DNA from 4 places in the Paenarthrobacter sp. PAE-2 genome. Region 4 is predicted to be linked to each of the others. Evidence: riboswitches for the same ligand, from Rfam matches in the RefSeq annotation. Region 4 holds a riboswitch; each other region holds the start of a gene.
What was found. A riboswitch is a leader RNA that binds a small molecule or an ion and turns the genes downstream of it on or off. The one in region 4 is predicted to bind cyclic di-AMP.
Positions count from the first base shown of each region.

Region 1: it holds a riboswitch for cyclic di-AMP, as region 4 does, so the genes downstream of both, OCL88_RS15645 (NlpC/P60 family protein) here and OCL88_RS12610 (M23 family metallopeptidase) in region 4, are expected to answer to the same signal.
Region 2: it holds a riboswitch for cyclic di-AMP, as region 4 does, so the genes downstream of both, OCL88_RS14310 (M23 family metallopeptidase) here and OCL88_RS12610 (M23 family metallopeptidase) in region 4, are expected to answer to the same signal.
Region 3: it holds a riboswitch for cyclic di-AMP, as region 4 does, so the genes downstream of both, OCL88_RS12260 (NlpC/P60 family protein) here and OCL88_RS12610 (M23 family metallopeptidase) in region 4, are expected to answer to the same signal.

Region 1 is NZ_JAPDNV010000028.1:34,913-42,428, reverse strand. Features, by position in the region: gene OCL88_RS15660 (PEP/pyruvate-binding domain-containing protein) at 1-1,995, opposite strand, end outside; gene OCL88_RS15655 (universal stress protein) at 2,017-3,054, opposite strand; gene OCL88_RS15650 (FAD-dependent monooxygenase) at 3,478-4,086, shown strand; gene OCL88_RS15645 (NlpC/P60 family protein) at 4,239-5,027, opposite strand; cyclic di-AMP (ydaO/yuaA leader) riboswitch at 5,031-5,193, opposite strand; gene OCL88_RS15640 (copper resistance protein CopC) at 5,373-6,011, opposite strand; gene OCL88_RS15635 (NCS2 family permease) at 6,125-7,516, shown strand, end outside.
Region 2 is NZ_JAPDNV010000023.1:28,996-36,511, forward strand. Features, by position in the region: gene OCL88_RS14290 (cold-shock protein) at 1-283, shown strand, start outside; gene OCL88_RS14295 (DUF3027 domain-containing protein) at 293-943, shown strand; gene serC (phosphoserine transaminase) at 1,016-2,146, opposite strand; gene OCL88_RS14305 (metal-dependent transcriptional regulator) at 2,484-3,179, shown strand; cyclic di-AMP (ydaO/yuaA leader) riboswitch at 3,409-3,652, shown strand; gene OCL88_RS14310 (M23 family metallopeptidase) at 3,657-4,487, shown strand; cyclic di-AMP (ydaO/yuaA leader) riboswitch at 4,627-4,793, shown strand; gene OCL88_RS14315 (C40 family peptidase) at 4,798-5,541, shown strand; gene OCL88_RS14320 (NlpC/P60 family protein) at 5,636-6,424, shown strand; gene OCL88_RS14325 (HNH endonuclease) at 6,646-7,146, shown strand; gene OCL88_RS14330 (NTP transferase domain-containing protein) at 7,208-7,516, shown strand, end outside.
Region 3 is NZ_JAPDNV010000017.1:32,515-40,030, reverse strand. Features, by position in the region: gene OCL88_RS12290 (multicopper oxidase family protein) at 1-1,330, opposite strand, end outside; gene OCL88_RS12285 (cytochrome c biogenesis CcdA family protein) at 1,371-2,120, opposite strand; gene OCL88_RS12280 (F510_1955 family glycosylhydrolase) at 2,125-3,000, opposite strand; gene OCL88_RS12275 (DUF305 domain-containing protein) at 3,101-3,742, opposite strand; gene OCL88_RS12270 (hypothetical protein) at 3,873-4,343, opposite strand; gene OCL88_RS12265 (heavy-metal-associated domain-containing protein) at 4,576-4,890, opposite strand; cyclic di-AMP (ydaO/yuaA leader) riboswitch at 5,133-5,330, shown strand; gene OCL88_RS12260 (NlpC/P60 family protein) at 5,334-6,107, shown strand; gene OCL88_RS12255 (heavy metal translocating P-type ATPase) at 6,200-7,516, opposite strand, start outside.
Region 4 is NZ_JAPDNV010000018.1:33,131-40,646, reverse strand. Features, by position in the region: gene OCL88_RS12630 (ArsR/SmtB family transcription factor) at 54-479, shown strand; gene OCL88_RS12625 (cytochrome c oxidase assembly protein) at 522-1,490, shown strand; gene OCL88_RS12620 (cytochrome c biogenesis protein ResB) at 1,487-3,106, shown strand; gene OCL88_RS12615 (SURF1 family protein) at 3,103-3,948, shown strand; cyclic di-AMP (ydaO/yuaA leader) riboswitch at 4,139-4,337, shown strand; gene OCL88_RS12610 (M23 family metallopeptidase) at 4,342-5,136, shown strand; gene OCL88_RS12605 (TrkH family potassium uptake protein) at 5,167-6,597, opposite strand; gene OCL88_RS12600 (vitamin K epoxide reductase family protein) at 6,681-7,349, opposite strand; gene OCL88_RS12595 (TlpA family protein disulfide reductase) at 7,385-7,516, opposite strand, start outside.

The sequences.
Region 1 (7,516 bases), on a different contig from region 4:
AACTCCAAGAATGTGGGCGGGTTCCTCCGACCAGCGCGGCATCCCGATGTCTATCTCCGCGACGGCCCGGTCCCCGTATTCGGCAAGGAACCTCTCAAGACCGGCCTGCGGACGCGCCGGGAGCCCACCTGCTTTGTAGGCCTCCGCCAGTTCTGCGGCGCCACGGTAAACGAAGAACTCTACTGCCTCCGGGTCCTGTCCGATTTTGCTCGCCAACTCCCAGAGCGCAAGGTCCATCTCGGTGGTGACGTTATGGGGCAGGCCACGAATAACTGTTTGAAGTTCGTCGTAGGAAACGTCGGGACCCAGCAATTTCCGGACCAGTGCCAGCAGGGCAAAGCCAAGTGCCGGAAGGGGCAGGACTTGGGGAACTGTGGCAAATATCCGCTCTCCGAGGATTTGCTCCACGTGCCGTAACCTCTGATGGCTCGTGGCGGAGACGGGAAGATCGAAGGCGTCCTCCAAGTCTTGGCTGACCTTATCCAGGTGCCTCATGGCCGCTGCGGGCCTGAACAGACCCCGAAGGACCGTTTCCGGCACCCGGTATCTCGCTGCAACGGGAGCCACATGGCGGATCAGCTTGAAAGGAGTCTTGTTGGTCATGGCGAACCGGGGGTCTTCGCTGAGTCGCCTGATCAAAGCGGCGGACCGGGCCTCCATAATGTCGAAAATCCTGGGCGCAAGGGCCCTGCCCACCCTGCTCCGAAGCACTGAGGTGATGTCGAAGAAGATCCGCTGGCCAGCCTCGTAGTACGGCGAAGGGCCCTTGCGCGGGTCCGGCACGTCAAAGCCGGCCCGGCGGGCGACGCAGGAAGCGATCAGCCTGATTCCCGCCATCCCCATGGGCGTCAGGGGCCGGGTGAGGCCCTGGGCCAGGCTGAAGTTCAAGAACGCATGCTCGCCCCCGGAAGACGGTGTCCTTGTTGGTCGCGGGTACAGGGTGGTGATGGGCCTCGCCTGCGTCAACCACAGTTTCCCGTCCCGGTCCATGGCCCACTCGGTGTCCTGGGGAGCTGCGTAGTGTTGTTCCACCCGGTCACCCAGGGCCGCGAGCGCCCGGATCTGGTGGTCCGTGAGGCACGGTTCCACCCGCGAAACTTCGCCGTCAGTCCCGATCGCCGCAGCGTCAAGCCCGGTCTTTCCAAGCTGTCCGGAGTGTTCAATCCGTTCAGTCCCGCCACCGGGCAGGGGCCGGATCTCCACTCTCCGGTCACCGATGGTGCGCGTCAGGATGTGCCGGCTCCGGATATCCACCACGTACTGGTCGGGATTCACCGCGCCGGAGACCACTGCTTCGCCCAAGCCGGGACTCGCGTCGATGACCGCCTCGTGCCGACGCCCGGTCAGCGGGTTGGCCGTGAACATGACGCCGGCGGTGGCGGCGTCGATCATCTGCTGCACTACGACAGCGAGCGCCACCGTCGAATGCCGGATCCCGTGTGCAGTCCTGTAACTCGCCGCCCGGTCGGTCCACAGGGAAGCCCAGCACCGGCTCACTGCATCCAGCACGGCATCCACGCCAACCACATTCAGGAAAGTGTCCTGCTGGCCGGCAAAGCTCGCAAAAGGCAGGTCTTCCGCCGTGGCCGAGGACCGGACAGCAACCGGGACATCCGGACCCAACCTGTTGTACGCCGTGCGGACTTCTTCGGCCACCTCTGGAGGAACACCGACAGCCAGCACTACGGAGCGGGCACGGGCCGCGAGGGCATCAAGGGAGGAATCAACGACGTCGGTCCCGTCCAGGGCAGCCAGCACCTCACCCAACGCTGCGCCGTCAAGCGCCCGGCGGTAGGCCGCCGTCGTCAGGCAAAATCCGGGGGGCACCGGCAAACCGGCGGTGGACATTTCACCAAGGTTGGCTGCCTTGCCGCCCACCTCCGCCAGCATGTCTGAACGAATCCGGTCCAACGGAAGGATGAAACCGTACCCGGCTGTTGAAGCCTTCCCGGTTTGCCCACCCTGCTGCGGCCCTTCCGCCGCTTCACCGTCCATGCCGCCGTGAAGCGTCAGGTCCTAGTCGTTGCCCAGCATGGGGCCGAACTTGGGCCTGTCCGCAAGCCTGGAGTCTTCGCGATCCGGGACCACCATGACCGGCCCCTTGGCGTGGTGCAGCACGCCGTCCGAGGTTGAACCGAGGAGCATTCCGGCGAACCCGCCGCGTCCACGGGTGCCCAGGACCACCAGTTCCACTCCCCTGCTGGCCTCCACCAGGACGTCCACGGGAGAGCCGTCTGTCAGCTGTGTTTCCACCGTGAGATGCGGGAAATGGCTGCGGAGCCAGGCAACACCGGCATCCAGTTGGACCTTGATATCCGCGAACAGCGCATCCCTGTCCAAGGGAGCCGGAACCCAGGCCAGTGAGCCGCTGTACTGAGGCACAGCGCAGACCACCCGCAGCTTCGCGCCCATGCGTTCTGCCTGTTCAGCAGCCTCCAGGACCGCCACTCGCGCCTGTTCGGAGCCGTCAACGCCAACTACAACGATGTTCTCCACCGTGCGGGGACCGGCCTTCGCGTGTTCGGCCTTGATGTGCTTGTCCTCGGTGCTCTGGCCCAGGCGGTCGGCGCAGTACAACGGCACCGTCACTGTGGGGCACTTCGCGTGGGCCGGCAGCGCGCTGCTGACGGAGCCCAGCAGACGGCCGACGAATCCACCGCGTCCGCGGCTGCCCGAAACCAGGAGGGCGGCTTCTGCGGAGAGATCCAGCAGGACACCGGCGGCATCCCCGTTCTCCACCGAGGCGTCAACGTCGATGTTGTAGCCGGAAACCTTCTCCATGGCCTGTTTGGCGATGGCTTCGGCGCCTTCCCGGATCACGGAGTCGTCCACCGTTGCGTATCCGCCGTCCAACCCTGAAGCGGCGAAGATCGGCACTGAATAAGCGGTCACGATGTGCAAGGGAAGTTGCCGGCGTTCGGCTTCACGCGCTGCCCACACCAAAGCGCATTGTCCGTGTTCGGAGCCGTCCACTCCAACCACGATGCCGCCCGGTGCTACTGCTTCCGCGTCACCGCCGCGGGGATGTTCAACGTGACTACCGTGCTGGTCCATTTGGGGCCCGCCTCTCCACCTGCTGCTTGATGTTCCGGCCATTCTGCCAGAGGTTCCACGTAGGGGTGTTACACCTCATGTTGTGCGCGAATGTCCGTGAACGAGGAAGCCACGGGACTTCCTCGTCCAATGCCAACTATTCTCGTTTGCTTATAGCGAATCAAGGCGGCTTTTCCGCTATCTGCATAACGGTCCGGGCTCGGTTTCAAGGCCCTCCCGGGGCGCTCCGGGAAGAAGTAATAACACGCTGTCAGGAAGGCTACCCAACGCCCCAAAAGTTCTGTAGTGTTCGAGTCACCGAATGGCCGGAGAGAGTGTTCCAGAACACATACCGGCCATTTATTTGCGACCGTTTGGGGAACCGGAAGCGTCCAATTCTGCCTTTGGGCACGTACGTCAAGGAGGAACCACGCAGTGTCACTCATGCCTGATTCCGCCACGGAGCGAACCACCACGGTGGTGATCGGAGCCGGACTCTCAGGCCTCGCCGTGGCCAGCGAACTCAGCCGGTACGGCGTGGGTTCGATCGTGGTGGACGGCTTCGGCCCACTCGCGCAGACGGGTCCTTCCGTGCATACCGGCATGCTGCAACGTTGCGAGGTTGCCGATCCCGCTTCCATGCTGGAACGGAACCAGATCCTCCGCCACCTGCGGAACTACGCGGCCAGTCACCACCTGGATGTACGCAACACCACCAAGGCGGTCCGGCTGGACCTGCTCGCGGCTGCGGAAACTCCCCTCGCAACCCCTCGGCAGTGGGCCGTCCACACAGCCCACGGCATTCTTCTTGCCGACCACGTTGTGGTGACGCGTTGCGCACAGAGCCAGCTGCGCAAAATGCTGGCCGAGCTGGGCATTGCCGTTGGTCAGAACCTCGTGGCCGCCATGCGCGCGGTGGGCATGCATCTGGTGGGAGTGGGAGAACTCATCACGCCAACCCCCAAGGAAGTCCTCCGCCAGGCCAAGGCGGTGGGACAGGCCATCTCTTCGAAGGTGGCACTTCCCGCAGCGCCCGGCCTCGCGATCGCCTAAGTCCGGGCCAACCCCAACAGCGCCACCAAGGCAGCCCTGAAACAGGGCCCTTGAAGCAGTGGCCTTAGACCAAAAAGCTTTAAACCAAAAAGGCCGGCACCCCGGGAGGACAAAGCCTCCGGGGGTGCCGGCCTTTTTGTGAAGCGTAAGGCTTATGCGCCGGCGCGGACGTACGTGAGCGGGCCGGTTGCGGTCAGCCAGCTGATCGGGTGGATGCCGGTCTGGTTACCGTTGATGCCACCGGAGATGGCCTGGCCATTGCCGATGTAGATGGCAACGTGGCCGGACTGGACAATCATGTCACCGGGCTGGGGATCGCTGACAACCTTGCCGTAGTTCATGAACTGCATGGGTGCAAGGTCGCCCACCGGGATACCTGCGGAGCCGAGGGCCTTTTCGACCATGGCGGTGCAGTCCTGCATGACACCGATCTGGGCGTAAGCCGAGGCAACCATTGCTGCGTTGACGCCGCCAACAGCGGGTGCCGGGGCAGGTGCTGCGGGAGCAGCAGCGGCAGGTGCCGAAGCAGCAACCGTGGCGGTAGCGGCAGGAGCTGCAGCAGCCTTGGCTGCTGCCTTCTTGGGAGCCTCAACAACAGGGGCCGGCTTTTCGATGACCGGTGCTGCTACGGAAGCAACAGCGGGACGCTCGAAGTTGACTGTGGCCGTTGCTGCGGCAGTGACAACCTTGTTGGGGGTTTCGGCAACGGTTTCAGCAACCGTGGCGGGGCTGGAGTCCCGCTGGACCGGAGCCTGTGCCGGAGTTTCGGCAGCGTGTGCAGCAATGGAACCGGTCAGGACAAGACCCGAAGCTGCAGCGATGACGGCTGCCTGGCGGCCAGCGCCTGAAGCGTTGCTGGCAACTGCCTTGGAGATGGAGATGAACGGATTGGGGCGTACGCTGTCCGCCTTACGACGGCCGCGAAGAATGCGTGAAGACATGAAAAAGCCTCTCCCGATGCCTGCGAGGTTAGCTGTCGGATTCGGATGGGAGTCACCCGGCCACTATCGACCGCTGTTCAGCGGAAGCTTCGTGGCTTCACCCCAAGGCGCGCTCAATGGCGGCCTAAAATGGGTTCCCCGTCTCTGCCGTAGGTATGTCTGCGAACGGATTCCGACCTGCGGCAGAGCTAGGCAATCAGGCCGGAAGTGCACCGAATGCGGATCGGGCACAGGTACTACCGTACGCGATGATCACGGCAAAGTCACATTTAAGTAACGAGAAGTGCGCGTCGAGCGTGTCGCAGTAACCCTTTCGAGATTTTCGCAGGTATGTAGAAAACCCCGTCATTCCGCGGATTTATCGCCCTCGGCATCATTGGAGGCAGCCAATTTCCGACGGGCCGTAACGGCCAGGAAAATAACGAGCGCAACAGCTAATGCAGCAAACGCCACGATGCTCCACGGGAACGGCTGGGAGGCGTCCGGAGCCGGTTCGCTGACGGGGGTTCCGGGGGCCGCAGTTCCCGCACTCGGAACCGTGCCCGAACCTGCCTGGCCCGACGCGGACGGCGAGGCTCCCGCGGTGGCCCCCTCCGACGTCGTGCTTCCTGCTGTTGCCGTGAACGTAAAGGTGCCTTCGATGGGGTGCGAATCGGAGCTGACGACGCGCCAAACCACCGTGTACTGGCCCGCCGGAGCGCCGGGGCGCAGTTTTTGGACCGCCTGGTTGTCGATGATTTGCACGGCGCCGTCCGCCCAGTTCTCCCCGCCCGCTGTCACCGACATGCCCGAACCAATAGCCAGTGGCCGGTTATTGAACGTGACGGAGACCGACGCCGGAACTTCCGCCACCGTGGCTCCGCTGGCCGGACTCGTGGATTCTGCGACGTCGTGCGCCGATGCCGGGGCGGCCCCGGAAAGCAGCGCCGAGGCGAAGGCGAGGGCAGCAACGACGGCGGCCAGGAGCGGTCGGATGGTGCGCATGGGGCGGTTTCTCCTAATGTTGGCTTCCTTACAGACTAGGCGAATCGTCAGGTCTCCCCGCACGGGCGGGCATAGGATTTGAGAGCACACTCACACGATCCCCGGAGACATCCATGCTTAAACAGGGTTCTGCAATCGACCGCTACTTCAAGATCTCCGAACGTGGATCCACATATTCGCGGGAAATCCGTGGCGGCTTCGCGACCTTCTTTGCCATGAGCTACATCGTGGTCCTGAACCCCCTCATCCTGTCGGGGGCTGACTCGAGCGGGGCATCGCTGGGCTTCACGGCCGTCGCCGCCACCACGGCCTTCGTGGCAGGCATCCTGACCATCCTCATGGGTGCCTGGGCCAAGCATCCCTTTGCCGTAGCCACGGGCCTGGGCGTCAACGCGTTTGTGGCCGTCACTGTTGCCTCGCACCCGGGCCTGACATGGCCGGACATGATGGGTCTGGTGGTCCTCTCCGGCCTGACCATGCTGATCCTCGTCCTCACCGGATTCCGGACCGCCGTCTTCAAGGCCGTCCCCGAGGCGCTCAAGACCGCGATCGTGGTGGGCATCGGTCTCTTCATTGCGCTGATCGGCCTGGTCAACGCCGGCTTCGTACGCCGCATCCCCGACGCCGCCGGAACCACCGTTCCGCTGGGCCTGGGCGTGGACGGCAAACTCCTGGGCTGGCCGACGCTGGTGTTCGCGGTCGGCCTGGTCCTCACCATCGCGCTGGTGGTGCGCAAGGTACGCGGTGCCATCCTGATCGGCATCATCGTCTCCACCGCGCTGGCTGCGATCCTTGAATTCACCCTGCACATCGGCCCGAGCAACGACGGCACCACCATCAACCCCCGCGGCTGGTCGCTCGTGGCGCCCAAGGTGTCCGAGTGGGGCGCTCCGGACCTCTCCCTGATCGGCAAGGCCAACCCCTTTGGCGCCTTCGAACACCTTGGCTTCATCGGTGCCGCCCTGCTGGCCTTCGTGATCCTGCTCAGCATCTTCTTCGACGCCATGGGCACCATGGTGGGCCTGGCCAATGAGGCCGGAACCGTGGATGAGCACGGCAACATCCCCAACGTGGACCGCGTTCTCCAGGTTGATGCGCTCGGCGCCATTGTGGGCGGCGGAGCTTCGGTGTCCTCCAACCAGATCTTCGTCGAATCCGGCGCCGGCATTGGCGAGGGCGCCCGGACCGGCCTTGCCTCGATCGTCACAGGTGTCCTGTTCCTGGTGGCCATGTTCTTCACGCCGTTGATCAACCTCGTCCCGTTTGAAGCTGTTGCGCCCGCCCTTGTTGTGGTGGGCTTCATGATGGTTTCGCAGGTGGGCAAGATTGACTGGCAGGACTGGGGCGTCGGCATCCCGGCGTTCCTGACCATCGCCCTCATGCCGTTCACCTACTCAATCGCCAACGGCCTCGGCGCAGGCTTCATCTCCTACGTCCTGATCCGCACGTTCCAGGGCCGCGCCCGCGAGGTACACCCCTTGATGTGGGCCGTGGCTGCGGCATTC
Region 2 (7,516 bases), on a different contig from region 4:
CGCGGGCGTAACCGAGCTTAAGGCAGGAACCCGGGTGGAGTTCGGCGTTGCCGACGGTCGCCGCGGGGCGCAGGCGTTGGGCCTGCGTATTCTGGACAAGACCCCCTCCATCGCCAAGGCCAAGCGTATGAACGCGCGGGACCTCGCGCCGCTCGTCCAGGACCTGGTCACTGTGCTGGACAACCTCTCCGGCACGTTGTCCTCCGGAAAGTACCCGGAAGGCAATAAGGCGAAGGCAATCGGTACGGCACTGCGCAAGGTTGCCGACGAGCTGGAAGCCTAAGGAACAGCCATGACTTCCGAATCCGCACAGGATACGCAGGCCGCCGGGAACGCATCCGATGATGCCTCCGCTGCCGAGGCTCCTGCCAACGGGGAGACCCCTGCGAGCGGGGCCGGCCCGGCAGCCAGGGAAGTCCCCGCGCGGAAGGGTGCTGCGCCGAAACCCCGCGCCGGAGTTCCGGTGTGGCGCACCGGTAAGCCGGACGCGTTCCTGGCTGCCGCCGTCGACGTGGCCCGGACAGCCGTGGAAGGTATCGCGAAGCCCGGCGAGGTTGGCGCCCACATCGGGGCCAAATCGGAGGGCGACCGCGTTGTCACCCACCTGTTCGAATCCAAGCTGCCCGGCTATGGCGGGTGGCAGTGGTACGCGGTGGTCACCCGGAACTCGCGTTCCAAGATTGTGACCGTGAGCGAGCTGGGATTGCTGCCCTCGGAGGACTCCATCCTCGCGCCCGAGTGGGTCCCGTGGGCCAAGCGGGTCCGGCCGGAAGACGAGACGCCATTGGTCGAGGAGACCGCCGGGGAAGTCCCGGAAGAAGCCGTGCAGGCGGAAGAAGCTGAAGCCGAGGCTTCCAGGAATGAACCGGCCGAAGACGCGGACGATGCCGACGCGGACGCCGAGGACGCCGTGCAGGAGCCTGCAGACTCCCCGGAAGCCTGATCCACCAAGACTTTAAAAACAATCGGCGCCTGCCGGGAGCTTCTCCCGGCAGGCGCCGATTGTTTGTGGGGGCTACTTCTTCAGCTCGCCCACCACGTAGTCAATGCTGGCGAGCAGGGCGGAGACGTCGTCCGGTTCGATCGCAACGAACGTCGCGATCCGCAGCTGGTTGCGGCCCAGCTTGCGGTAGGGCTCGGTGTCAACCACGCCGTTGGCGCGCAGCACCTTGGCGATGGCCGCGGCATCGATCGAATCGTCGAAGTCGATGGTGGCAATGACGTTGGAACGCTCTTCGGGGTTGGCAACAAACGGAGTCGCGAATTCGGAGGACTCTGCCCACGAGTAGACGCGGCTGGCAGAATCTGCCGTGCGCTTGCTGGCGAAGTCAAGGCCGCCGTTGCTGTTGAGCCACTGGACCTGCGCATCCAGGGTTACCAGCGTGGAAAGCGAAGGCGTGTTGTATGTCTGGTTCAGCTTCGAGTTGTCGATGGCGGTCTGCACGTCAAGGAAATCAGGAATCCAGCGGCCGCTTGCCTTGATGCGGGCAGCGCGTTCAAGCGCCGCGGGGGAGAAGAGGCCGAGCCACAGGCCGCCGTCGGATGCGAAGTTCTTCTGCGGTGCGAAGTAGTAGACGTCCGACTCAGCCACATCCACGTCAAGGCCACCAGCTGCGGAAGTAGCGTCCACCAGCACCAGGGAACCCTCATCGGCGCCGGCAACGCGCTTGACCGGCGCAGCCACACCGGTGGACGTCTCGTTCTGCGGCCACGCATATACATCCACGCCGGCTTCCGCAGCGGGAGCGGGGCGGGTCCCGGGCTCGGACTTGATGATGGAGGACTCGTCCAGGAACGGAGCCTTGTTGGTGGCGGCTGCAAACTTGGAGCCAAACTCGCCGAAGGACAGGTGCTGGGCCTTCTTTTCCACGAGGCCGAAAGCCGCGACATCCCAGAACGCCGTTGAGCCACCGACGCCGAGGACTACCTCGTACCCTTCAGGAGCACGGAAGAACTGGCTGAGGCCCTCACGAACGGAGCCTACGAGGTTCTTGACCGGTGCCTGGCGGTGGGAGGTGCCAAGGATGGTCTTCGATGCAGCGGACAGGGCTTCGATCTGCTCCGGGCGGACCTTGGACGGTCCGGCGCCGAACCTTCCGTCCTTGGGCAGCAGGTCGGCGGGAATGGTGATGCTGGTGTCGCTCACGCGTGGCTCCAATGTGTATCGGTCAAAGACGGGGAGGTGGCAGGTGGCATCAACTGCCCCTTCGACACCCCCAATTCTGCCTGAACAGGCGCGGGTGCGCGTACCCGGTGGTGTCATAGTCCGCCACGTGGAACGTGGTTGCGCGCGTTCCCGTCGTCAAGGGGGTGGAGGCAAGGTACCCGGAACCTTTGTGACCCTTCGAAAATTATCAAGAGTAATTCCAAATAAGCTAGGCTGGGGTACGCGTTCACAGGGTGGCGCAGGGGGACGTGCAGCCTCTACGGACGCGGTACGGTGGACATTACGCAAGAACTGCGTTCGAGGAGAGCTGAGCTGGATGACGGATCTGATCGATACCACTGAGATGTATCTTCGGACCATTTTGGAACTTGAAGAAGAAAACATCGTGGCTCTCCGCGCCCGCATCGCTGAGCGGTTGCGCCACTCCGGTCCTACGGTCTCCCAAACGATCGGACGCATGGAGCGCGACGGCCTGGTGGTGGTGTCCAATGACCGGCACCTGGAGCTCACGGATGTTGGCCGCAAGCGCGCCACCGAAGTGATGCGCAAGCACCGCTTGGCTGAACGCCTCCTTGCCGACGTCATAGGCCTGGACTGGGCGTACGTCCATGACGAAGCGTGCCGCTGGGAGCACGTGATGAGCGAACGCGTGGAACGCAGGCTGTATGAACTGCTGGAGCATCCCACGCAATCCCCGTACGGGAACCCGATTCCCGGCCTGGAGGCCCTGGGCGGCCTCGCTGTCCAAGCTCCCTTCCGCCCGGACGTCAACCTCCTGCAGGCAATGGATGGTTATGCTGACGACTCCCGCGTTGTGGTGAGCCGGCTCGCCGAGCCCATCCAGGTCGAGCCCGAACTCCTGACCCAGCTGGACGAGGGCGGCATCCGTCCGGGTGCGGCCGTTTCCCTGGAGCGCGTGGGGGACTATATCTCCGTCCGGGTGCCGGGGATTGAAGGGGCCCTCGAGCTGCCGCCGGAAGTAGCTGCCCACGTATTCGTGGCAGTCGGCTAGCAAGCGAAAGGCCAGCCAGGTGCAGGCGTTCACTCCATGTGGGCGCCTTTGCCTTGCCATGGGCGTGGTTGATCTCACGTCACGCCGCCGCGCGGCGGTGTGACCTGCGGTTTCCGCGGATAGGTGATAAGGGGAGCGGGCAAAAAACGACCGCCCTGTAGATAACGAATTTATTACCGCGGGCCTTAATCCCCTATAGTTATCTACTAGCGCCGATATCAAAGCGTTACCTGATCTGGAGCCGAGCTCTGCCAGCAGATCAGGGGTGTTAAACATCTACTGGCAGAGGCGGGGGAACCACAATCGGCTGCCTAGAGAAGCAGCCTTGGGGTGAAGTCCGCAGCAGCAGTGCCTTACTTACGCAATTCCCTCCTGGGATACCTGTGTGCCGTGAGCGCTGCGTGCGGGCCGGGTCTTTGCACTCTCTGATCCGAATCCGACAGCTAACTTCGCAGGCTTTTGAGAGAGGAACAGAGTTTGACTTCGCAGAACGTCAGGGGCCGTCGACGCGCTACCGGCCCCGCTACTGAGCTGCGGCCAGCCCGCGTAGTATCGGAGATCCGGCCCCGCGACACCCAGCGTCAGGTGCGCCGCCGTAAGAGCCCGATGCGCCAGGTGGCCGATTTCGCAGCAGCCAGTGGTGTAGGGCAGAAGGCCGGCGTAGCACTCGCTGCTACCGGTCTTGCGCTCACTGTCGGCCTGCCTGCAACGAGTCCCGTCATGGCCACGTCCGAGTCCGGGCAGACTGAGGCCGCACTGGCTGTGGGCGGCGGGAGCCAGCCAGAGGTCTCCGCGGAAGCGTCCGCCAAGATCGACTTCAGCCGCGCCGCGGTGGCAACCAAGGCGGATCCCGACGGCAAGCTCAAGCAGTTGCTGAGCGCCCAGTCCGTGGGAAGCATCCAGGCCAGCTCCTCCAAGGGCACCATGGCCAGCCCGTTGGACACCCTCAGCACCGCATCACCGTTCGGCTACCGCATCAGCCCGCTGACAGGCGGCAGCGGCGATTTCCATCGCGGCCAGGACTTCGTGGCCCAGTGCGGCACGGCAGTCCACGCTGCTGCGGCGGGCAAGGTCACCTTTGCGGGCTGGCACGAATACGGTGGAGGCAACCGCGTGGTGGTGGACCATGGCAACGGCCTGGAAACCACCTACAACCACTTGTCGTCATTCAACGTCAAGGTCGGCGACACCGTGAATCGCGGAGACACCGTTGCCTTGAGCGGCACCACGGGCGCTTCCACCGGCTGCCACCTCCACTTCGAAGTCCAGGTCAACGGCGAAGTCGTCGACCCCATGGGCTGGCTCTAACCCGAGTTGATGGTCGTCTCTCGCATTCTTGACACGCCCCGTGATCTGAATGTGACATTTGCGTTCAACTGTTGTACCGTACAAAGCGCATCGGCTTTTTAGGGGGCCGATGCACTTGGGTGGATTGCCTAGCTCTGCCACCACTCAAGGTCCGTTCGCATAATTCGTCTGGCAGGGGCGGGGGAACCAATTTTGGTCTTCGAAAGAGGGCCTTGGGGTTAAGTCACAAACGCTTCCAACGGCGTGTGGCCGGATGACTCCCATCCGAATCCGACAGCTCACCTCGCAGGCATTGGGAGAGGCTACCTTCGTGTCATCACGCACTACTTCTGCGCGCCACCGCGCCCAGACGGTTACCCCGTTGAACACTCTTTCCAAAGCTGTTTCAGCGAATGCCGGAACCGTCGGCCGCCAGGCCGCAGTCCTTGCAGCAGCATCGGGCTTGGTCCTCAGCGTCGGCCTTCCTGCCCAGGCAGCGGATACTGACGTTTCCAAGGCTGAGTCCAGCGCACAGCAGCTGGTGACTACCGCCGTCGTCACGGCGGAACCAACCGCCACTGTTTCCTTTGAGAGCCCCGTTGTGGTTACCAAGGAAGCCCCCAAGATCCAGCGCGCTTCCCAGACCACGCAGCGCTCCCAGGCGAACGGCAACCAGAATGCCGGCCAGGGCGAGGGCGCAGTCACCGCCAAGTCCGCCGGCTCCAAGGATTCCGCAGCCAGCGCCGCGGCTTCGGGCCTCGCAGCAATCGCGTACACCGGCATCGGCCACCCGTACGTCTGGGGCGGCACCACCCCCAACGGTTGGGACTGCTCCGGCTTCACCCAGTGGGTTTACGCGCAGGCCGGCATCAGCATCCCCCGCGTCAATGCATGGACCGCCATGAAGCCCACCAGCACTCCCGCTCCCGGCGACCTCGTCATGCAGAACGGCGGTGCCCACGTTGGCATTTACGTCGGCAACGGCATGATGGTCAGCGCCCTGAACCCCAGCCAGGGCACGCTGCTTCACTCGGTAGCTTCTACCGGAACCTCCTCCTTCTTCACCCTGCGCTAAAAACCGTCCAGGTAAGCCAGCGCGCCCCCCGGGTGCTGGCCTGCCCATGACCCGCGTGCTTCCCCGCAGCACGCGGAAACGAAAAGAGATCATCATGACCAGTGCAAACAAGGTTGCGCGGCACCGGGCCGAGGCTCCCAAGACCAGCTCACTTGCCGTGATTGCAAAGGCAGTTTCGGTGAACGCCGGTGGCGTCGGCCGCCAGGCAGCCGTCATCGCCGCGGCTTCGGGCTTGGTCCTGACCAGTGGCGTTGCTGCCAATGCGGCGGATACCAATGTGGATCGCGAGTCCACCTCAACCACCTCCCTGGACATCCAGTCCGTCGTGCAGTCCACCATCGCCGCTGACTCCACCGTTGCCATCTCCTACGAGAGCCCGGTTGTCACCACGGTCGAGGCGCCCGCGCCCGTCGTGGAGAAAGCCCCGGCCAAGGCTGAAGCGAAGAGCTCCGCACAGGAAGCCACTGCCTCAGCTTCCAACGCTGCTGGCGGCGCAACCGTGGCAGTCAGCAACGCTGCACCGGCAGCAAAGGCTCCGGCTGCTTCCAGTGGCCTCGGTGCGGCCATTGCCGCTGCAGCCTACGCCCAGCTCGGCGTGACCCAGGACTGCACCATGTTGGTCACCAACTCCCTCGCAGCCGTGGGTATCAACTTCCATGACTGGCCTGCGGGTTACCTTTCCCTTGGACGTACGGTCAGCGCAGCGGAAGCCCAGCCGGGCGACCTCGCCTACTACGCCAACGGTGGCCTGGCCGGACAGGCCCACATCGCCGTCTACGTCGGCAACGGCATGGCAGTGCATGGCGGATGGAACGGATCCACCACTGCTCTGTTCAGCGTCAACGTCGGCTCCGGTCCGGTGTTCATCCGGGTCAACGGCTGATCGAACTTTGAGGAAATACCCCGCAGGTCTCACCTGCGGGGTATTTCCGTCTTAAGGGGCAAGGCCGGAGTCTGTGGGCGACATCACAAGCTAATTCCACTGATAATTCGTTGATATGGCATATAAGTGCTTACTCTTATGGTGTCGATCCACAGCCCGTACATGCAGAGGGCAGCCGGCCCTCGTGCCCCTGGCGGGTGCGGCCGTTAAGAGGTACGTGCATGCGCACACTCGTTCTGAATGCTGGATATGAACCGCTGGCGGTAGTTACCTTCCGCCGGGCGCTGGTCCTTGTGCTCACCGGAAAAGCAAGCGTAGTGGCCGAAGGCGGCGAACCTGTCGTCGGGCCGCAGGAGATTCTGGGACGCCCGTCCGTGATCCTCCTCAATCGCTACATCCGGCCGCGGTACACCAGGATCACGGCCGTCAGCCGGCGCGGAGTTCTCCGCCGCGACGGCCACCGCTGCGCCTACTGCGGTAAGACAGCCCACACCATAGACCACGTCCACCCCAAATCCAGGGGCGGCGCGGATTCCTGGGAAAACCTGGTTGCGGCGTGCTTGAAATGCAATAACGCCAAGAGCGACCACACGCCGGCAGAGATGGGTTGGAAACTCCGTTTCACACCCGGCGTTCCCTCCGGAACCATGTGGCAGATCAAAGAACTCGAGAAGCCTGCGCCGGACTGGGATCCGTTCCTCTTGCCGGAATCCGCTGCCTGATTGATGTGCGTCCGCCCTATGCGGCACCGGTAATCCTGTGCGGCACCGGTAATCTGGGCGGATGGAGTTCAACGCAGTGATCTTGGCGGGTGGCAGGGCCACCCGCCTTGGCGGTGTGCCCAAACCTTCGCTGACCTACGACGGCGCCACCCTGCTTTCGCATGCCCTGGACGCAGCCCGGGGTGCTGCGGCAACCGTGGTGGTCGGCCCCGATCCCGGCACCTTGCCGCCCGGCGTGCTGACTGCACGCGAGGAACCTGTATTCGCCGGTCCTGCTGCGGCGATTGCCGTAGGACTGGCTGCCCTTGCGGATCGAGGGGCCGCCCCTTGGACCCTGGTCCTCGCGTGCGACATGCCGCATGCCTCCCGC
Region 3 (7,516 bases), on a different contig from region 4:
TCACTTCAACCCGTTCACCTGCCTTGATATCGAAGGTGGAGGCGTAGGGGTTGGTCATGTCGAAGCGTTTGCCATTGATGCCCCAGTCGTAGTGCATCATGCTGCCGGTGAGGTGGACGTCGTGGGTACGATCGGGGGCCTTGTCCGCCAGCGTGACTTTGGGATCGGCTTTCAGTTGTCCTCCGTCAGTCACGGTGCCCTCCAGTTTGTTCGGGAGTACAGCGGGCAGTGGTTTCTTACCCGTGCCGGTGCTGATGAAACCCAGCGCCTGGCCGGTCTTGCCCTCAGCCAGTGCCATGACCGGGGTGTAGCCTTCCCTGACTGTGAGGAGTGCGTCGATGCGTTCGCCCATGGCGAGAACCACGGCGTCGACGTCCTGGTGTTGGACCGGGAACCCGTCGGTGTGGGTAAGGGTGAGTTTTTGGCCCGGTACGCCGACCCGGTAGGCGGTGTCCCCGGCGGCGTTGATGATCCTTAGCCGGATCACTTCCCCTGCCTTGGCGCTCAGGGTCTCGGCCTCATCGGGTGCTTTGGAGTTGAACAGGTGGTACGGGTATCTGACGTCGCCGGCGTCACCGCCGAGGAAGTCGCTGCGGGAGCCCATGAGCATGTGTTTCATGCCCGCTGATCCTCCGGTGGGTGGGGGTGTGGATCCCATCATGGATCCGTGGTCCATTCCGGACATGGACATCCCGCCGGAGAGTTCCTTCACGACTTCGTCCGGGGTGCCGGTAATGCCGTCGAGCCAGTCGTCGAGCAGGATGACCCAGTCCCTGTCGTAGACGAGTTCCTCCGCAGGGTCCTCGACAACCAGTGCCCCATAAAGCGCGCGTTCGCGTTGCATTTCGACGTGGGAGTGGTACCAGTAGGTGCCGGGGTGGGGGAGCCGGAAATCGTAGCTGAACGTGGCCCCGGCGTTGACTGGTTCTTGGGTGAGGCCCGGGACGCCGTCCTGGTCGTTGCGCAGAGCGAGCCCGTGCCAGTGGATGCTGGTGGTGTCTTTCAAGTCATTGACGAGATTAACGTTCAGGCGGTCCCCGGCCTTGGCGCGGATGGCTGGTCCTGCCAACGTCCCGTTGTACCCCCAGGTGGTGATGCTCTTGCCGGCCACGGCGGCGGTGAAGGCACCTGCCTGCAAGTGTTGGGTGACGGTGTTTCCTGACGAGGGGCGCGCGGTTTCATGGTCGGCGACCATCGGGTCGGTGGGCATGATTCGTTTGGCTGTGGCGGTCGTCGATTGCGGGTTTGGGGTGCAGGCTGCCAGTGCCGCGGCCGCGGCGGTGGCGACCGATAGGCCCAGGAAGCGGCGCCGGTCCAGGTGGTGTTGCATAGATACTCCTTGGTGGGCGGAGTTTGCGGTTCCGCCGGTGTCAGATGGGGGTGAGGAAGGTCCCGGAGAGGTTTTGCAGCTGGTAGATCCAGCGGACCCAGAGTCCGGTGACCATGAGGATGCCGAGGACGATGAGCATTGAGGCTCCGGCGATGTTGACGGCCCGGATGTGTTTGCGGATGAAGGTCAGGGCGTTGCTGACCCACCCCAGTCCCAAGGCGGTGAGGACGAAGGGGATGCCGAGTCCCAGGCAGTAGGCGAAGGCCAGCAGCGCTCCGCGCCCGGCGCTGCCGGTGGTGACACTGAGCGACAGGACGGCACTAAGTGTTGGTCCCATGCAGGGGGTCCAACCGAGTCCGAACACCACCCCGAGCAGTGGGGCCCCGGCCACGCCGGTGCGTCGGCCGAGGCTGATCTTGCGGGTTTGCTGGAGCCAGGGCACCAATCCCAGAAGAGCCAGGCCCATCAAGATCACTATTGCCCCCAGGCCGCGCATCAGTGTGTCCTGCCAGCGCAGCAGCCATGAACCGATCGCCCCGAAAGCGGCCCCGTACAGGGTGAAGACGACTGCGAATCCGAGCACGAAGAGTCCTACTCCTGCCAGGACCCGGCGCCGGTTTTTCGGCTGGGTGGGGTCGGTCAGCCCTGAGACGAAGCCGAGGTAGCCGGGGACCAGGGGCAGGATGCAGGGTGACAGAAACGATACAAGCCCTGCTGTCATTGCCAATGGGATGGCGATGAGCAGCGCACCGGAGGTGACGGCGGAGGCGAAGAACGCACCGATGTCCATTGGCTCAGGCGGCGTCAGCGGGGCGGAACGTGGCTCCGCCGTCGGTGGAGACGATAAGTCCGGCGGTCGTGGCGGCCCAGATCCATGGTTTGCCGTCTGCTCCGGCCACGGCGGTGATCGCCTGGACCTGGCCGTCAATCCGGCCTGTTTTGGTCCATGTGCTTCCGGCGTCTGCTGAGTAGTGGACGGAACCGTTCGGTTCGACGCCGGCGACTTCCGTGCCTCCGGCGAACGCGGCGAACTGGATGACCGGTGCCGTGGTGTTCCGTGTCCAGGTCTTTCCGCCATCGGTGGATCTCTGGAGCCCGTCACGGGTGGTGGCCAGAACGGTGTCGCTTTCCGGGGTGCCGGCCAGCACGGCGGGAACGAAGGCGGCGGTGGATTCGGACCAGGTTCTTCCGTCGGGGCTTGTGCGCAGGGTTCCGTCGAAGGCGACGATCCCTGACTTGGTGGCGGCCAGGGCGTGGAAGTCTGATTCGCCCTGGCGGGAGAGCTGCTCCCAGGTCTTTCCACCGTCGACGGTTTTGATCAGGCCCAGGGGGTTGGGCAGGTCGGAACCGGGACCGGGATGCCCGGAGGCGTAGAACACGTCCTGGTCCGCCGCTGCGGTGAACCCCATCAGGTCGTTGGTGCCACCGATCTTGGTGGCCGGTGCCTTGGTGACGTCAAACAGTCCTTCATGGGTGGCGAGCAGGACCTGGTCGGTTTCCCTGTTCACGCTCAGGCCGTGGACGTGGGAGCTGGGCACCGCTGAGGCGGCTTTGGACGGCGCTGCGCCGGGAGCGCCGGCGGTGCCGGGGGAGCAAGCGGAGAGGGTCAACAGCAGGGATGCGGTTGCGGCGAGGGCCGCGAGGGAACGGCGGTGTGTTGTTGTGGTCAGGGGCACGGGAACTCCAAAAAAGGGGTGGCCAGATTGGCCGGGAAAGATGAAGGGGAGGCGCCGGCCCCTGGGGGAGGGGCCGACGCCGTCGGTGTGCTGGCTACAGGGTGGCCAGCAGGTCTTTCATTTCCTGGATTTCGGTTTCCTGGGCGCTGACGATGTCCTTGCTGAGCTGGACGGCGTCGGCGTTTTTTCCGTCTGTGGTTTCGGTCTTGGCCATCATGACTGCCCCTTCGTGGTGGGCGATCATCTGGGTCAGGAACAGTTTGGCGGCTTCGGTGCCTTGGGCCGCCTCGAGTTTGGCCATGTCATCCTCGCCCATCATGCCTTCCATGCTGTGGCTGGAGGCCATGTCGGTGGGCGCCTGGGTGGGCTTGCCCCAGCTTTGAAGCCATCCGGTCATCTTCTCGATTTCCGGGCCCTGGGCTGCCTTGATCTTGGTAGCCAGGTTGGTCACAGCCGCGGGGATGTTCTGCTTCTTGAGCATGAGATCGCTCATTTCCACAGCCTGGGCGTGGTGCGGGATCATCATTTGCGCGAACATGGTGTCCGCGTCGTTGAACTCGGCAGCCGCTGCTGAGGTTGCCGTGGCGGGGCTGGATGACATCATCCCGGAGCTGCCGTGGTTCATTCCGGGCATGCTGTTTGTCTCGGAGCTTCCGCTTCCGGACCCGGCGGAGCATCCGGCCAGGGCAATGGCCGCCGCGATGGCGGCAGCAGAAATTGTCAGGGTCTTGTTCATGAAAATCAGGTCCTCAAAAGTATCAGTGGCGTGCGGGGACGCCTGGTAGGTGGGCAGCCTCGGTGAAAGGCGGGCCGTTCGTCGCTGCCGATGGACGGGCGCTGGTGCAGGGCACGGCGCTGAGGAAGGTTTACGTCCGGCTGATACTGAGGTCACCGGGGGAGGGGCTGTCCGGTGAGTAGGAATAGGTGCTTGTCGCTGCGGCGGCGACACGGAAATCCGGCAGCTCATAGGGGGCCGTTCCCGGAAGCGGGGCGGCGAGAGTGGTGGTTCCCGGAGCCAGGACGCAGGCAGCCGCACCGGCCGTCATCTCCGGGCAGGACCCAGCCGGGGCACAGGCCGACGAGGATGAACCGGTGACTACCGCGGGGGCCTCCGCAGCAGCATCGGTCCCCGTTTCGTGAGAGTGGCTGACCGGCATGGTCTGCAGCTGCACGACCGCGCCGTCCCCGGCTGCCGTCATGCTGTGGCCGGGACCCATGTGATGGGCGCCGTTCATGACGTGCATGCCGAAGATCCCGGCGATGATGGCCAAGGCAGCCACGAGAAACCCCGCACTCAGGAGGAAGGCGGTGAAGCGGCGCTGGCATGCTGCGGTCACGGCATCTTCCTCCTCTCAGTCCAGGGGCAGGACACATCCAGCCTACCGGGCATGCGCTGCAGGGCAGTCCCTGCCGTGTTGGTACAACGTGCGCGCCCGGCATTCGGTTTCACTGCGCCCACGTCGGTTGAGGTACGGGGTGGTGTTTAAGGCGGCGGGCCTGTCCGGCGTGCCGCGCCCGAGACCGGCTCCTCCTTCCGGGGCCGGAAGGAGGAAGGTCCGGGAGAAATGCCTAGTTGTCGGCGAATGTGTAGCCGGCGGCCGTGACGGCCTCGCGCACGTCAGCCGCATCTGCCCTGCCTCCTACCAGCAGGCGCGAGCGGCCGCCGGGGACCAGCTCGACAGTGGCCGATTCGACCCCATCCAGGGAGGAGACGGCCGTCTCGACGGTCTGAACGCAATGCCCGCAGGTCAGACCCTCCACCGCGAATTCCACGGCGCCGGTTACGGCTGTGGAGGGGACAGCGGAGGCTTGGGTCGAGCAGCAGCTGCACCCGGTAGCCGATGAGGCAAGCGGCAGCTGGGTACGGATTTCAGTTCCACACATGTCAGTTTCCATTCCTTGACGAAGGACTTATGGGCGCTGGGGTTGAACGGCTGTGAGAGGCGGTGCAGTGCACCGGCCGGGACATACCACTTCACTGACAACATCGAAAAGTATACCCCCATGGGGTATAGGTTGCAAGGGGCTTCGGGGCGGCGCGGCGTGCGGCGTTACCGGAATGTGACAAATGTTGCTGCTATGACGTAGGGTCGGAGCCGTGCCGGTTTCTCCTAATGCGGCACTCCCGAGCTGACTTGCCTAACTCTGCCGCCGCCCGGGATCCGTTCGCAACTTTCGTCCGGCAGAGACGGGGAACCCAACAGTGGCCTTGCTTCGGGCAGGTCTTGGGGTGAAGCCGTGCCTGGTTCCTTGGCTACCAGTCCCGGCCGGGTGTCTCCCATCCGAATCCGACAGCTAACCTCGCAGGCAGTGGGAGAGGCCTTTTCATGCCCGTGCGCAAAGCACACGGCCGCCATCGCGCGGTCCCTGTCCAGACCCGTCCCCTTGCGGTGTTGTCCAAGTCTGTAGCCGGAAATGCCGGTGCGGCCGGCCGACAAGCAGCTGTTATTGCCGCAGCTTCCGGGCTTGTCCTGACCAGCGGCATTGCCGCCCAGGCGGCGGAGGCGCCGGTCCAGCGTGACGCGGAGCCGGCTTCGACGCTTGAAGTCGCCAGCCAGGTTGAGGCGCCGCTGAGCGCGGACGCCACAGTGCGGATTTCTTTCGAGCGTCCCGTCGTGGAAACCACCCCGGCTCCGGTCGTGGAAGCACCCAAGCCGGTCGCAGCCCAGGCACCCAAGGTGCCCGCTGCACCTGCCGTGACCCCGGCGGCGGCGCCGGCGAAGGCCCAGGTAACGGTTACTCCTGCGGCTGCCGCCCCCGTGGCAGCACCGGCCGCCGGCGGCATCAATGCCATCATGCTTTCCTCCGCCTACGCGCAGATCGGCATGATCCAGGACTGCACCCGACTGGTGGAGAACGCCCTGAACGCTGCGGGTATCCCCGTCGGTGACCTCGGCCCCATGCAGTTCATGAATTACGGAACGGTCGTCACCGACCCGCAGCCTGGTGACATGGTGATGCAGCCCGGCCACGTCGGGATCTACGTCGGCAACGGCCAGGTCCTCAGCTCCGGCTTGAACGGCAAGAACGAAACCGCCGTCCACCCCCTGACTTGGATGACGTCCAAGGGTGCGGTCACATTCGTCCGCGCCGGCAAGTAGAGGGCATAGATCACTGAAGGCCGGCGATGCACTGCCTTGGGGGCAATGCATCGCCGGCCTTCAGCATCCCTGCCGCAAGGGGGGCTACTCCCTCATTGCGGGCGCCCGAAGCGGCGCAGCCGCAACGAATTGGTAACCACCAGAATTGAGCTGGCGGCCATCGCAGCGCCTGCGATCATCGGGTTGAGCAGCCCCAGCGCGGCGACCGGGATGCCGACGGCGTTGTAGAAGAACGCCCAGAACAGGTTGGTCTTGATCGTGGCCAGCGTGCGGCGGGACAGCTCGATGGCTTGGGCGACCTGCCCCAGGTCGCTGCCCATGACTGTCAAATCTGCAGCCGCGATAGCCACGTCGGTGCCGCTGCCCATGGCGATGCCCAGGTCGGCCTGGGCCAGGGCTGCAGCGTCATTCACACCATCGCCGGCCATGGCCACTGTCGCTCCGGCGCCCTGCAGCTGGCGCACAGCGGCCACCTTGCCTTCCGGCAAGATCCCGGCCAGCACATCCTCGGCCGGGATCCCGACCTGCTTGGCGACGGCCCCCGCGGCCGAGGCGTTATCGCCTGTGAGCAGGACGGGACGCAGTCCGAGGTCCTTCAGCCGGGCGATCGCGGCGGCAGAACCGGGTTTGACGGTGTCAGCGAGGCTGATTAGTCCTGCCGGTTCTGCGTCGATGCCGACCCAGACCACCGTGGCGCCGGAGTCTTCCAGCGTCCGCAGCATCTGCCCGCCACTGGCAGGTTCGCTAATGCCGTTGTCCTGCAGCCAGCCCGAGCGTCCGACGACGACTTCGTGTCCGTTAACGGTCCCGCGGACACCGCCGCCGGGGGCGCTGACAAAGTCGGTTACCGCTGGCAGCGGCGCTATCGTCCTTGCTTCCCGGGCGATGGCGTGCGCTACGGGGTGTTCGCTTGCTGCTTCCACTGCCCCGGCCAGGGCGAGCAGCTCGTTCCTGCCGGTCCCGCTCAGGCTTTGGACAGCGGACACGGACAGCTTGCCGCTGGTGACCGTTCCGGTTTTGTCCAGCACGATGGTGTCCACGGTCCGTGTGTCTTCAAGGACCTGCGGGCCCTTGATGAGGATGCCCAGTTGCGCTCCCCGGCCCGTTCCGGTCAGCAGTGCTGTCGGTGTTGCAAGCCCCAACGCGCACGGGCACGCGATGACGAGCACGGCCACTGCGGCGGTGAAGGCCTCCTGCAGATTGCCGGTGGCAAAGAACCATCCGGCGAAGGTGGCTGCGGAAATTCCCAGCACAACCGGGACGAAGACGGCGCTGATCCGGTCGGCCAGCCGGGCGATCGCAGCCTTGCCGCTCTGGGCCTGGCTGACAAGCCGACCCATCTGGGCAAGAGTCGTTTCGCTGCCGACACGGGTGGCTTTGACCAGCAGCCGACCGTTGGTGTTGATCGT
Region 4 (7,516 bases):
GGCGGGATCGAAGGCAAATGCGAAGCATTAGCAGGTAGAGGTAGTCTTGATGAATGACCGGAACAATACAGGCAGCCCGCAGCACGCCCGCGCCGTCGGGCAGCGAATGCGCCGTCCGTCTGGTCGACGCCGACAAGGTCGAGGCCGTCCGGTCACGGATGCCCGAGGAATCCGACGTCACCGATCTCGCCGTGATCTTCGGACTCCTTTCGGATCCGGGCAGGGTCCGGATCCTCATCGCCCTGCTCGAAGGGGAGATGTGCGTGTGCGACCTGGCCGCAACCACCGGGCTGAGCGAATCCGGTGTCTCCCATGCGCTGCGCCTGCTGCGCGGACCGCGCGTCGTGCAGGTTCGCCGGGCCGGGCGCATGGCCTACTACTCCCTGGCCGACGCGCACGTACGCATGCTCCTGGACCTCGGCCTGACCCACGTCGGACACGCCGGCCAGGAGCGCCTCAAGGCCGTCAGCACCCAGTAGCCCCCACCCGGCGGCAGGTACCGGCCCGGCAGGAGTCCAGTCATGGATGACCCGGGAGTCGCCGGCCCCGTCTGGCTGCCATCACTGCCGCCCTCCCTGGGCGAATACCTTTCCCCCAACCTGCAACCTGTACCGCTGATCCCCGCGCTGACGTTGCTGGCAGCGCTCTTGTATCTGGCCGGGGCGATCAAGCTCTGGCGACAGGGACGGCACTGGCCGGTCGTACGCACCATTTCCTTCCTGTTCGGCTGCCTGGCCATCATCATCATCATGGGTGCCGGCATCGAAGGCTACGGCCTGCGGATGTTCTCCATCTTCATGTTCCAGCAACTGACACTCATGATGGCCGTCCCGCCATTGCTGGTCATCGGGTCGCCGGGAACGCTGCTGCTGCGCGCCACCCCGCACAACCGTCTGGGAACCCCGGTCCTGAAGATTGCCCTCTGGGGGCTGCGTTCCCGCTGGGGCAGGCTGGCCATCCACCCCGCCTTCATGGTGCCGTTGTTTTTGCTCAGCTTCTACGGCGTGTATTTCTCCGGGATCGCTGACCTGCTGCTGCCTAACTGGTACGGCCACGTGGGCCTGGAACTGCTCTTCCTTGCCTCCGGTATCCTGTTCACCGTCCCACTGATTTCTGCGGATCCGTTGCCCACCCGCCAGACACATTTCGGCAGGATGCTGGACATCTTCGCCGAAATGCCGTTACACGCCTTCTTCGGTGTCGTGATCATGATGGCCACCGCGCCCATGGTCCGTTTCTTCGCGAACCCGCCGGCCAGCTGGAACCTCGACGTCATGGCGGACCAGGGTCTGGCCGGCGGCCTGGCCTGGTCCTACGGGGAACTGCCCGGGGTGCTGTTGCTGATGTTCATCCTCGTGCGCTGGCAGCGCGAGGAGGCCCGGGGATGGGTCAAAGCCGACCGGAGCGCCGCGGTGGCAGGGGACCCGGACCTAGATGCCTACAACGAGTACCTGCGCCAGCTGGCCAACCGCCCGGTGCGCGAACGATGACGGCCCGCCAGTCTCCGGGACCCGTCCGGACCACAGAAACCCTGCCCGTCACGGCGCCGCTGGGCGCCAGGGGCATGCTGCGCTGGGCCTGGCGGCAGATGACCAGCATGCGAACGGCCCTGTTCCTGCTGCTCCTGCTGGCCATCGCCGCCGTCCCGGGATCGTTGTTTCCCCAACGCCCGGCCAACCCGGCCCTGGTGACCCGCTACATCAAAGACAACCCTGAATACGGTGAAATCCTCGACGCGCTGCAACTGTTCGACGTCTATGCCTCCGCCTGGTTCTCCGCCATCTACCTCCTGCTCTTCCTGTCGTTGATCGGTTGCGTTACCCCGCGGGCCAGGGCCCACTACAAGGCCCTGCGCTCACAACCACCGCGCACTCCCAATCGGCTCTCCCGGCTGCCCCACTACGGGACCCTCATCCTGCCCGCCGACGCCGCGGTTCCGGCGGCACAAGCGGTCACTGACGCCGCCAGGCTGCTCAAGGAGCGCGGCTACCGCGTCCACGTCCGCGACGCTGACGGGGACCTGCCCTCCGTGGGAGCCGAACGCGGTTACCTGAGGGAAGCCGGGAACCTGCTCTTCCACACCTCGTTGATCGGGGTGCTGGTCTGCGTCGCGATCGGTGGGATGTTCGGCTACCGCGGACAAAAAATCATTATCGAGGGCGGTACCTTCGTCAACACCCTGGTCAGCTACGATGCCTTCACCCCGGGGACCAATTTCGACGCCGCCACCCTTGCCCCGTTCGCCGTCACCCTGGAAAACTTCGATGTCCGCTTCGACCGTGAATCAACCAAACAGTTCGGCCAGCCGATTGACTTCACCGCCACCTTGACCACCAAGGACGGCGCGGAGGGCACAACGCGGCAGCAGATCCTGAAAGTCAACGAACCGGTCTATTTCGGCGCTACCGGAATGTTCCTGGTGGGCAACGGCTACGCACCCGTCGTCACCATCAAGGACGGCACCGGAAAGACCGCCTTCAGCGGCCCTGTGGTCTCCATCCCCAACGACGGCGTCTACACTTCCACCGTCGTGATCAAAGCCCCCGACGCGGCCCCCTCCCAGCTGGGGTTCGTCGGATTCTTTCTGCCCTCGGCGGTCACCAACGAGGCGGGCGTGGCCTACAGCTTCGATCCGGACCCGTTCAACCCCCAATTGAACCTGAATTCCTATTACGGAGACCTCGGGCTGGATACCGGGCAACCTCAAAACGTGTACAGCCTGGACGTGAAGAACCTGACCCAGCTCAACGGCCGCGACCTCCCCGCCAAAGGCATCACGCTGGGCCCCGGGGCCACCTATACGCTGCCCGAGGGCAAGGGAAGCATCAGCTTCGACGGCCTCAAGCGCTACATCGGCGTCGACGTCCGCAGCGACCCCGGCCAGGCAGGGGTTCTGGTGTTCTCCGGCCTCGCCGTGCTCGGACTGATCATCTCCCTGTACATCAACCGGCGCCGTGTCTGGGTCCGGGCCGGGAACACCGAGGATGGCAGGACCATGGTCGAATACGGCCTCCTGGCCCGTGGCGAGGACCACCGGCTGGCCCCGGAAGCAACAGCCATCCGCTCGCTGCTGACCCGGCACTGGGGACAGGAGGACGCCCCGTGAGTTACCGCTTTCTGCTGTCCTGGCGCTGGGCGGGATACCTCCTGGCCGCCGCGGCCTTCGCCGCGGCCTGCCTTGCCCTGGGAAACTGGCAAATGGACCGCCGGAACCAGGCGGTCGCGGAGATCCGCCGGGTCCAGGAGAACTACGACAAGCCACCGGTTCCCTTCGCTGAGGCCCGGGCACACTTCAACAATCCCGCACCCGATGCCAAATGGATGACCGTAGCCGTGGAAGGCCGCTACCTGCCCCGGGACCAGCGGATCATCCGCAACCGGCCCAACAATTCCGCGCCCGGCTACGAAGTCGTCGTTCCCTTCCGGCTCGCCACCGGCGAAACCATCGTCATCAACAGAGGGTGGCTGCCGATCGGGAACCAACGCCCCGGTTACCCGGACAGCGTGCCCGCCCCACCGGAAGGGCAGGTGGCTGCCGTGGTGAGGATCAAACCGGCCGAACCTGACCTGGGCCGTGACGCTCCCGCCGGCCAGCTGGCCAGCATCGACCTGGCCGGCTACCAGCAGGAAATCGGTTACCCCCTCATGACCGGTAGCTATGGCCTGATGGCCTCCGAATCCCCGCAGCCGGGAAACGTGCCGCAGCCCCTGGCCGCCCCGGCCGTGAAGGAAGGATCCAATCTTTCCTACGCCCTGCAATGGATCACCTTCGGGGTCCTGGCTTTCGTCGGCTTCGGCTACATGGCCCGGCAACACGCCCGCATCAGGGCCGAGGAACACGACCAAGCCGACGGTCAAGACCAGGGGGAAGTCCGCTCCACGCGGCCCCGGCGAGCCCGCCGGGGAGCCGAAGAGGAAGATGCCCTGCTGGACTCCCTGGGCCTTTGACCGGGACGCCGGACACGAAGGACTCGAGGGCCACCTCGACTGATCATCTGAAGATCCCTTCAGGTATGGTGGATCCCGAGCGAGGACACCCGGCCGGTCGTGACACGCCATGGAGTGCCCTGGTCACGGAATTGTAACGATCGGGCTTTGTCGCTACTATTGATTCAGGTTTTTCTGTAATAAAAGCCTTTGATGCCGCACGCTGAACCCCGCCGGTGGCATTGATCAACGATCTTTTTCCGCGGCGGGGGTGGAGGACCCAGAACCGGCAGCCAGTCTGCCTTGGGGTGAAGCCGTTCGTCGAAGGCCAGAGGGCACTCGATGCACGGCCGGGCTTGTTCCTTGGCCCGAACCCGACAGCTAACTTCGCAGGCGGATCGAAAGGATCCTTGCGTGGCATCTTCATCTCCCCATGGCCGCCGCCGGAAACCCACCACCGCCATCATGGCGTTGCCGGCCTCCCGGACCGCGGCCACCCGAACACCCCGCCACGCCTCAGCCAGCGGCATGACCTGGAGCCGGGGCAAACAGGTGACAGCCGCGACGACCCTGGGCGTGGCCACGGTCCTCACCGTCGCGCTGACCGCCGCCCACGCCAACCCGGCTCCCACCGCCACCACCGAACAGGTGGCAGCTTCCGCGGCAACGGCCGCGCCGGTGCAGGCCTCGGCGGGGGCCTCGATCAGTTTCGAACGCCCGGGCGTCACCACCAAGGCGGCCCCGCCCGCGAAGGCGCCGGTAGCGGCTGCCGGGGCTGTGGCTGCACCCAAGGCAGCCAGTACGTCCCCTGCTGCTTCCTCGGGCCGGCTCGGAGCGCCGTTGGCCAGCATGTCCATTGCGTCGCCGTTTGGCATCCGAACCAGCCCGATCACCGGAACCGGTGAACTTCACACGGGCCAGGATCTCGTCGCGGCCTGCCAAACCGCTGTGTTCGCTGCTGGCGCCGGGACTGTTGTGGAGGCCGGCTGGTCACCCTATGGCGGCGGAAACCGGATCGTGGTCGACCACGGCAACGGACTCAAAAGCACCTACAACCACCTGGCCGCCATCGAAACCGCGGTGGGCGCGACCGTCGGTGCGGGTCAACGGATCGCAGCGGCCGGGACCACCGGAAACTCCACCGGCTGCCACCTGCACTTTGAGGTCCTGCTCAACGGGCAGACCGTCAACCCCCAGGGATGGCTCTAACCCCTGGCTTCGGCGTCTGCCGTCAGGTTCTCAGCCAATGATGGGCCGCTCTTCCGGGTAGTGGAACAGTTGGCTGCGCTGGCGCAGAGCCAAACCCGCAGCAAGGGTGACCGTGCCCAACCGGCCGGCGAACATGAGGGCTGTGAGGACGTAAACGCCCGACGGCGGCAGCTCGGCACTGAGGTTGGTGCTCAGTCCCACGGTGGCAAAGGCGGAAATGGTTTCAAAGAGCACCCTGTCCAGTGAAGCGCCGCTGATGGAAAGCAACAAGAAAGCTGCAACGGAAACCAGGGTGGCTCCGGCAACGATGACCGAGATGGCCACCCGCATGGTGCCTTGGGGGATGGTGCGGCCGTAGACCTTGACGTCGGCGTCACCGCGGGCCTCGGCCACAATGGCGAGGAACATGACGGCAATGGTGGTCACTTTGATGCCACCGGCCGTGGAAGCGGAACCGCCGCCGGCGAACATGAGCGCATCCGTGAGCAGCATGGTGGTGGGCTCCAGCTGGTTCTGGTCCACCAGGTTGAACCCGCCGGACCGTGTCATCACGGAGGCGAACAGCGAATGGACAACCTTCTCGCCGGCCGGCATGGTGCCGATGGTCCGCACGTTGTCCCACTCCATCAAAGCCCAGAGGACCGTTCCGGCCAGCAGCAGGATGAAGGACACCTGGATGGTGAGCTTGGTGTGGAGGTTCCACTTCTTCCAGTTCAGGCCGTTCTGCTGGAGGACCATCACCACGGGAAAGCCGAGGCTGCCCAGGAACACTCCCAGCATGAGCGGGATGAGGATCCAGAGGTCTGTCTCGTAGGGGACAATGCCGTCCGAGTGGGGCGTGAAGCCGGCGTTGTTGAAGGAGGAAATCGAGTAGAACACCCCGTGCCAGACCGACTGCCAGAACGGTTCGCCCAGGAGCATGAACCGGGGAATCAGAGCCAGGGCAAGGGCGGCCTCGATCACCACGGACGTGACAATGACGATCCGCAGGAGGGTACCCACTTCACCGAGCCGGCCCGCGTTGTTCATGGCTTCCTGGGCAATGAGTTTGCCGCGGACGCCAAGCCGCTTGCTGACCATGAGGGCCAGCAGGGAGGCGAGGGTCAAGGTACCCAAACCACCCACGAAGATGCCTATGAGGATGACCAGTTGCCCGAAGAAGGACCAGTGCGTGGCTGTTGAGACGACGGTCAGGCCCGTGACGCAGACGCTTGACACTGCGGTGAACATGGCCTGGTGCAGGGGCGTGGCTTCACCCGATGCGGAGGAAGCCGGCAAGGACAGCAGGCCGGTAAAGAGCAGAATCACGAAAACGAAGACCGTGAACGCCAGACGGGCCGGGGACGTGTTCGCGATCGAGTCGACGAAATCACGCAGTCCGGTGAGGACGGTGGGCCGGTTGGGCCCTGGGACCGGCCGCGGTCCGGGACGGTGGTGATCCGGGCGTTGCTTCTGCTCCATGCGCCGTGGTCCTTGGTCGGGACGGACCCTGTCCGTCACAGGAGATTCCCTCGATGGCTGCCGCGCAGCGGGGGGTGGGGCTGCTAAAGGCCGGGGGTGCCCACGAAGACGTGGAGGAAGGCGAAGAAAATGCTCGCAGCGACGGCGACGTAGAGCAGAGCGGTCACGACCCAGCCCGATTCGCCGACGACGCGCGCCGCCCGGGCTGGGATGGTGATGATGCCGTGGGTGATGTTCCGTGCGGTGACCCAAACGAACAGCGGAATCATCACCGCCCAGACGACCATGCAGAACGGGCACAGGACGTGGATCGCGTACAGTGCCTGGGACCAGAGCCAAATGACGAAGGCGAAGCCCAGCGTGACACCGGCTTGGAGTCCGAGCCAATACCAGCGCGCGAAGACCGCCCCGGACAGCAGGCCCATGCCGGCGGTGATGATGACGGCGAACGCCACGATACCGATGAACATGTTCGGGAACCCGAAGACCGAACTTTGCCAGGTTTGCATGACCTGGCCGCAGGAGATCCACGGGTTGATGTCGCAGACGGTCTCATACCCGGGGTTGCTCAGTTTTTGGAGTTTCTCCAGGACCAGGATCCCGGAGGCCAGCCAGCCAAGGGCTCCGGTGACGACGAGAAGCCAGCCGAGGGGCCTGTCGCGGGTCATCAGCACGGGTGCGGCGTCTCTGGCGGCCGCCGGGGCGGTGTCCCCGACGGGGCCAGTCCCGGCCAGGGGTGTGGTGGTCGACATGGGTGTGTCCTTCATTGTTGCCGGCGGTGGCCGGTTCAGGTTCCGGCCGCGGCTGAGGTGATCAGGGCCTTCAGTGTGCCCTTCTGGGTTGCTCCGAGGATGCGGGCGCTGACGCGTCCTTGCTTATCCAGGACCAGCGTCGTGGGAACCGCGCGGGGCGGGACGTA